Regions from separate parts of the Nitratidesulfovibrio termitidis HI1 genome, predicted to be linked through region 1. Evidence: predicted binding sites of a transcription regulator. Region 1 holds the regulator's gene; the other holds the start of a gene.
The links. The regulator sigma-54, encoded in region 1, starts transcription at its own class of promoters, with help from an activator protein. The targets are predictions, from matches to a motif close to CTGGCACGGNNNNTGCTT.
Positions count from the first base shown of each region.

Region 1 (3,855 bases):
CGGGGCCAGCGTTGCAGGCAGGCCGTCCACCGTGAAATAGCGCAGGTCTTCCAGCACGTTGAGCACCGTGCTTTTGCCTGCGCCGGACAACCCGGTAACGATGATGACGGGAAAGTCGGCGGCGGCCACCAGACTGTCCGCATCCGCGCCCCTGTCGGTTGCCGCTTGTCCGGAGCTGCCCGGCGCGCCGGGCGAACTGGACGCCGGGGCGGAAGGTGCGGGTGATGACGAGGCCTTGGTGGACATGGCAGACTCCTCGGGCGGCCCTTGCCGGGTGCCGTTTCGGGGGGGCGCGATGGCTGCGCGCCGGCGACGGGTGAGGATGATGCGCGATACGGCCCTGTGGTGCGCGATGCCCGGCACGGGCCAGCCGCCCAGGCGTGCTCTGCGCGTCAGGTGGTCCGCATGAGGGCCTTGAAGGCCTCGCCGTCCGGCGCGTCGAGCATGGCGCGGCGGAACTGCGGATCCTTCAGCAGGCGGGAGATGTGGGCCAGAATGCGCAGGTGCATGCCCGCCACCTGCTCCGGGGCCAGCACCAGGAAAAAGAGGTGGCAGGGTTTCATGTCCAGCGCATCGAAGTCGATGCCCGGCACGCTGCGCCCCACGGCCACCACGATGTCGCTGATGTTGGCCAGCTTGCCGTGGGGAATGGCCACGCCGTCGCCTATGCCGGTGGTTCCCAGCGACTCGCGGTCGTGCAGCACGCCCAGCGCAACGGCGGCATCCACTTCGGGATGCCGCCGCACCACGGCCTGCACGAGTTCCGCCAGCACCTCTTTCTTGGTGCCGGCGGAGAGCTCGGGCAGGATCAGATCATCGTGAAGATACTCCGAAAGCCTCATGTATGGTGCCTAGACGACCGGATCGATAAGGCCGAAATCGCCGTTACGACGCCGGTAGATGATGTTGACGCGTTCCACCTCGGCGTTCAGGAACACCAGGAACTCGTTGTCGCTCTGGTCGAGCTGCATGGCCGCTTCATCCATGTGCATGGGCTTGGGGGCGAAATGGTCGGTACCGGTGATGGTCCGCTCGTCGCCTTGGCCCATGGTGCCGAAGGTGAACACGTCGATGCCCTTGCCCAGCTTGTCGGACTGCACGGAACGGCGACGGTCCTTCTGCTTTTCGACCTGCTTGCGCAGCTGCGATTCCAGCTTTTCCAGCACCAGGTCGATGGTGGCGTACATGTCTTCGGACTGTTCGACGGCGGAGAAGGTAAAGCCGTCGCCAGCCATCTGCACTTCCGCCTTGTGGCGGAACTTGTCGACGGAAAGGTTCACCTGCATTTCCAGGGCGGACTTGCCGACGAACCGGCCAAGCTTTTCAAGACGGCGGCGGGCGTACTTCTTCAGGTGGTCGGAGGGTTCGAAGTTCTTGAAGGTGAAGGCGATGTTCATACGCACCTCCTGCGGTGAGAGTGGGAATGCGGTGCGCGGCCTGCACTTGTGGTGCTGCTGCCGGATGCCCCGCTGGAGACGGATATCGCCCTGCGCCGGGTGCGGCGCGGGGGGCAGCCCGTCAGAACAGTTCCTTCCGCTTGGAAGAGGAGGGAATGTCCATGGCAGTACGATACTTCGCAACGGTCCTGCGGGCAATATTGACTTTGAGCTGATCCTTCAAAATTTCGCCGATGCGCTCGTCGCTCAGCGGTTCGCGCGGGTCTTCGTCGCCGATCAGCTTCTTGATCAGCGCCTTGACGCTCTCGGAACCCACCTGGCTGCCGTCGTCCAGTTCCAGCGCACTGTTGAAGAAGAACTTCAACTCCATGATGCCGTGCGGCGTGGCCACGTACTTGCCGGTGGTAATGCGGCTGACGGTGGATTCATGCATGCCGATGTCGTCGGCGATGTCCTTCAGGATGAGCGGCTTCAGGCGCGAAACCCCGTCCTCGAAAAAGCCGCGCTGGTACTTCACGATGGATTCCACCACCTTGTACAGTGTACGCTGGCGCTGGTACAGGCTCTTGATGAGCCACGAGGCGGAGCGCATCTTTTCCTGGAAATATTCGCGTTCGCCCGCCGAAGCGGCCGCTGCGGCGGAGCGCTCGTACATGGTGCTCAACTGCAGGTGCGGCAGGCCGTCCTCGTTGAGCATGATGATGAAATCGTCGTCGTACTTGTAGACGTACACGTCGGGGCTGACGAACTGGGGGTCGCCCCCGCCGTAACTGGCGCCAGGCATGGGGTCCAGGGTCTGGATGAGGTCCAGATACTCCTTCAGGTCCTCCATGGTCAGGCGGAACTTGCGCAACAACGGCTTGTAGCGGCGCTTCTCCAGGTCTTCCAGGTGGTCGCGCACCAGTTCCACCAGCACCCTGTCGCGCGTGTAGCCCAGCATTTCTATCTGGACCAGCAGGCATTCCTGCGCGGTGCGCGCGGCCACGCCCACGGGGTCGAAGCGCTGCACGGCGTGCAGTACGGGGTCCACCTCGCCGGGGGTGACCCCCGCCATTTCGGCGATATCGTCCACCGTGGCGTGCAAATAGCCGGACGAAGCGATGTTGCCGATGATCACCTCGCCGATGTCCTTCTGCCGCTCGGTCAGCGAGGACAGGCGCAACTGCCACATCAGGTGCCCTTCCAGCGAGGGCTTGGCGGCGTAGCGCGCCTCGAACGAGGTCATTTCCTCGGGCAGTTCCGATTCGCGCACCGTGGACTGGCGGCTGGTGCTGGCGAAGTCGCCAAGGTAGTCTTCCCAGTCGGCATCGCGGGCGATTTCACGGTCGTAGGCGACATCCGCGGCAGGTTCGGCGGCTTCGCGCTGGTCGGGGGCCTCCTGCTGCGGCCCGTCGTCCTGGGCTTCTTCCAGAAACGGGTTTTCCAGCATTTCCTGCTGCACCGTCTCGACAAGCTCCAGCCGCGAAAGCTGCAACAGCCGGATGGCCTGTTGCAGTTGCGGCGTCATCACCAATTGCTGGGTGAGCTTGAGCTGTTGCCTGAGTTCCAATGCCATGCGTGGGCAACCCCTATGGTCCTGCGCCGAGGCCTGACGGCCTTGCGCTATGACCCTGTAACCTTGCGTTGAGGCCGAACGAGATGGCGACGCGACACGAGGCGCGCCGACAAGCAAGAAACGGCCCACTGTAGAAATGTGTTCCCTTCCCCAAGAGGTTAGGCAAACCATGCCATAGAAGCAAGATGTATGCAACCGCTGTCGCCAACACGTCGCAATCCCTCATTGCCATCCTGAAATCGATCGGCGGCACCGTGCAGCGCCACCCTTTTTCACGCAAGAAAAGCCGCAAGAGCCCGCAACGGATACGGCGCCCCCCGCACTGCGGAAGGCGCCGTGAAATGAAGACCGTATCGCTGCCGTCCGGCAGCGCCGCCGTGCAGGCTACAGGCAGAACCCCTCGCCCAGGTACACGTCCCGCGCACGGGGGTTGTCCACGATGTCCGCGGGGGCGCCTTCCAGAATCACCTCGCCCTGATGCACCAGGTAGGCCCGGTCACAGATGTGCAGGGTTTCACGCACGTTGTGGTCGGAGATGAGCACGCCGATGCCCCGGTTGCGCAGGCCGGTGATGAGCTGCTGGATGTCGTCCACGGCCAGCGGGTCGATACCGGCAAAGGGTTCGTCCAGCAGGATGAACTTGGGTTCGCGGATCATGGACCGGGCAATTTCCAGTCGTCGCCGCTCACCGCCGGAAAGGTGCATGGCCACGGAGTTGGCCAGGTGGGTGATGCCGAAGTCCTCCAGCAGCATGTCGCCGCGCTCTTTCTGCTGCGCCTTGGAAAGGCCGGTGTGCTCAAGAATCATCTGAAGATTCTGGCGTACCGTAAGACGGCGGAAGATGGAACTTTCCTGCGGCAGATAGCTCAGCCCCACCCGTGCCCGTTCGTGCAGGGGCCAGTC
Region 1 covers NZ_KI632512.1:544,931-548,785, forward strand. The annotation lists gene rapZ (RNase adapter RapZ) at 1-246, opposite strand, end outside; gene DESTE_RS02435 (PTS sugar transporter subunit IIA) at 393-842, opposite strand; gene hpf (ribosome hibernation-promoting factor, HPF/YfiA family) at 852-1,397, opposite strand; gene rpoN (RNA polymerase factor sigma-54) at 1,519-2,952, opposite strand; gene lptB (LPS export ABC transporter ATP-binding protein) at 3,337-3,855, opposite strand, start outside.

Region 2 (3,855 bases), 3.0 Mb from region 1:
CCCTTTTCACCGAGCAGTTCCACGGCCTCTTCGAACCCTTCCTTGGCGCCTTCCAGCAGGTCGCTGCTGACCAGCCCCTTGCCCCGACCGAAGGCCTCGTGAGCGTAGAAACCGTTCACGCCCGCTTCGGTCAGCGCCTTCTTGGTCTGGTTCATCTTGTTCAGGCGCACAACGGCCATGATCTCCTTCATGCCGCGGCCTCCTCGATGTCGGGTTCCTTCACGCCGGAGCTGATGGTGTAGACCTCTTCAACCGAGGTGACGAAGATCTTGCCGTCGCCGAAGGCGCCCTTGGCGCCGGTGCGGGCCGCTTCCATGATGGTGTCGATGACGAACTGCTTTTCGCTGGCCTTCACCACGCTGATCAGCAGGGTCTTGGGAATTTCGTCGTAGGTGATTTCGCCGATCTTGATGCCGCGCTGCTTGCCGCGCCCGGCCACGGACATCTTGGTCACGGCCGGAAAGCCTGCGGCCATGAGGGCAGCCAGTACGTCGTCGGATTTTTCGGGTCTCACGATGGCACGAACCATGATCATCATCGCCGTTCTCCTTCAGATTGTGGGTGGTGGTGGAAATGGTTCGTCTAGGCTTCGAACAGGCCGTAATCCATCAGCAGCTTTTCCAGCTCCGAGATCTGGAGGGGCTTCGGCACCACGAACATTTCGTTTTCGTCGATGGCTTTCGCCAGATTGCGGTAGTGCTGGGCCTGGCCGTGTTCGGGCGAGAACTCGATGACGGTCTGGCGGTGAATTTCGGCGCGCTGCACCTGGTTGTCGCGCGGGACGAAGTAGATCATCTGGGTGCCGATCTTGCGGGCCAGCTCCTCGATCATTTCCTTTTCGTTGTCCACGTTACGCGAGTTGCAGATCAGGCCGCCAAGGCGCACGGTGCCCGATTCGGCGTACTTCATGATGCCCTTGCAGATGTTGTTGGCCGCGTACATGGCCATCATTTCGCCGGAGCACACGATGTAGATTTCCTCGGCCTTGCCGTCGCGGATGGGCATGGCGAAGCCGCCGCACACAACGTCACCGAGAACGTCGTAGAACACGTAGTCCAGCTTCTGGTCTTCCTCGTACGCGCCGAGGGATTCCAGCATGTTGATGGAGGTGATGATGCCTCGCCCCGCACAGCCGACGCCCGGTTCGGGGCCGCCCGATTCCACGCAGAGGGTGGTGGAGTAGCCGGGCTTGCGGATATCATCGAGTTCCACGTCCTCGCCCTCGTCACGCAGGGTGTCGAGCACCGACTTCTGGGCCAGGCCGCCCAGCAGCAGACGGGTGGAGTCGGCCTTGGGGTCGCAGCCGACGACCATGACCTTGCGCCCCAGAGCTTCCGCGAGACCCGCGACGGTGTTCTGCGTGGTCGTGGACTTGCCGATGCCGCCCTTACCGTAGATGGCCACCTTTCTCATGATATCCTCCTGAAGATTCACGCCCGACCGGGTGTTGGATTGGCCGGGGTGTGTTCGCCGTGACTGGCGTGCCCATGCAACGACACGCATAGGGCAAACCCCGTGCCAGTGCGTGCAACAAGAGGTAATAGGTTAAAATGGCATACGTTATTCGCGCGCCACGAGTTCATGACGCACGTCGGACGCTACACGTATGCACCGACTATTTTGTCGTATGCGACAAATGCGTTGTGCCCGACATGATCGGAACAGGGCCTGAAAAGGAAGACAGAGGGAGCGATGCGGCAAAACGGCAGGATTTGCGACGCGCGTGTACGCCAAGGCCAGCAGCACCGGCACGAAGGATGGCGGCACCGTGTCAGCCGCACCGAAGCGCAGGGGCACTAGGGGATGCAATGAAACGCGACCCGCCAGCGGGTTACGCCGGGCAGGCATGCAGGGGCGGCACGAGCCGGATGTGAGCCGGATGTGAGCCGGACGCACCCCGCACCGCCTTTCCATCTGATGGGGGTTTGGCATTGACGATGCAGGGGTAGGGCATCCGGTTCACGCGGAGGTCCGTCCCGACCTCTTTCCCCGCCAACACCCGCACCTGTTCCTGTGGGGTCGGGACGGCTCCGCCATTCTTTTCGGAGGCCCCATGCTGCTCGACACCACCCTGCGCGAAGGGGAACAGTCCTTCGGCACCTACCTGTCCGTTGCCGACCGCGAGCGCGTCCTGCGCGGCCTTGCCGCCGTGGGCGTACCGGAAGCCGAGGTGGGCTGGGCCGGGCGTGACGACCTTGCGGACATGCTGGCACTTGCGGCGCGCGTGGCCCCTGGCCTGGCAGCCGCCGCGTGGTGCCGCTGCCGCCCCGAGGACCTGCGCGCCGCCGTGGCCTGCGGGGCGCGGCGGGTCTGCGTGGGGGTGCCCGTATCCGATGCGCACCTTGCCCGGCGGCTGGGCCTGGGCAGGCCCGCCCTGCTCGACCTGCTGGCCACCACCCTGGCCGAAGCGCGCATGCTGGGCATCGAACACGTGACCGTGGGCATGGAGGACGCCTCGCGCGCGGAACGTGCCTTCGTGGTCGCCGTGGCGCGCCACGCCGCCGCGCACGGCGCGCACCGGGTACGCCTGAGCGACACCGTTGGTCTGTACACCCCGCTGGAGGTGGCGGACATGGTGCGCGCGCTGCGCACGGAACTGGAAAACGCCCGGCTGGACGGCTCGGCCCCCCGTGCGCGCCGGGTCTCCATCGGCACCCATTTCCACAACGATTGCGGCATGGCCACGGCCAACGCCCTCACCGCGCTGGAATGCGGCGCGGACTGCGCCGACGTTTCCGTACTGGGTCTTGGCGAGCGGGCCGGAGTGGCCCGATTGGAAGAACTGGCCGCCGCTCTGGTGGTGCGTGGCCGGGCGTCGTTCGACCTTGCGCCCCTGCGCGGGTTGTGCGCCCACGTGGCCCAGGCCGCCTCGCTGTCCGTACCGCGTCACTGGCCCGTGGCCGGACGCGACATCTTTGCCGTGGAAAGCGGCCTGCACGCCCACGGCGTGCGGCGCGACCCGGGCCTGTTCGAACCCTTCCCGCCGGAACTCGTGGGCGGCAATCGCCGCATGGGCGTGGGCCGCAAGAGCGGCGTGGCCGCCGTGGCCGCCGCCCTGTCCGAACTTTCCATCCTGCCCCCCCCGGACGAACTGCCCGCCATCGTCGAGGCGGTGCGAGAACTTTCCGCCACCCTGCGCCGTCCGCTGACCACGGCGGAGCTCACGGAACTCGCCGAACTGGCGCAACAGCCTGATGCCCGAAGCACGCAGGCCCACGCCCCGCAATCCGGGCCGACCATTACTTCAACCACCGACAACAACCGGCAACCGCGCCGCGCCAATCAAGGCCAGCGCGGTCCGGCACGTACACGGGAGGCATGACCATGCGCCTGTTCTGTACCTCTGTCGCCATAGCCATGGCCTGCGCCATGCTGTCGGCGCTTCTCCTCGGCCCGCTGCCCGCCTGACCGCGACCGAACACCCCGCGTACGCGTCCACCAGGAGCGCGTCTGCGGAGTGGCGGCCCCGCGAACAACGGGCTCTGATACGGGGGCCGTCCGTCCCATTCCGCGCGGAGGAGGGACGGCGGCCCCTGTTCACATTCCGCGCCCGGTGGCATCCAGGCGACCTGCCACATTCCGGCGCAACGGCCTGACTCTGACTGTACCTACACGCACCCGCCTGCATCTGGTCGCACCTGCCCGCTTCTCCACCCCGCCGACAAAAAAGAGCGGCCCTCCCCTTTCGGAAAGGACCGCCCACGCCAGGCAATGTGCACGCCCCGCGTACGGGGCCACATGGTCAGCCGCCCCGGCTACATGCCGAGGTAGGCCTTTTTCACGTCTTCGTTCACCAGCAGGTTGGCGGCGGTGTCTTCCAGGGTGATGCGCCCGGTTTCCATGACGTACGCACGG
Region 2 covers NZ_KI632512.1:3,496,834-3,500,688, reverse strand. The annotation lists gene DESTE_RS13980 (P-II family nitrogen regulator) at 1-191, opposite strand, end outside; gene DESTE_RS13975 (P-II family nitrogen regulator) at 188-538, opposite strand; gene nifH (nitrogenase iron protein) at 583-1,413, opposite strand; gene DESTE_RS13965 (LeuA family protein) at 2,054-3,322, shown strand; gene DESTE_RS13960 (ABC transporter ATP-binding protein) at 3,756-3,855, opposite strand, start outside.
Region 2: a site for sigma-54 is predicted at 1,505-1,522, ahead of nifH (nitrogenase iron protein). Genes of this name have one in related genera too.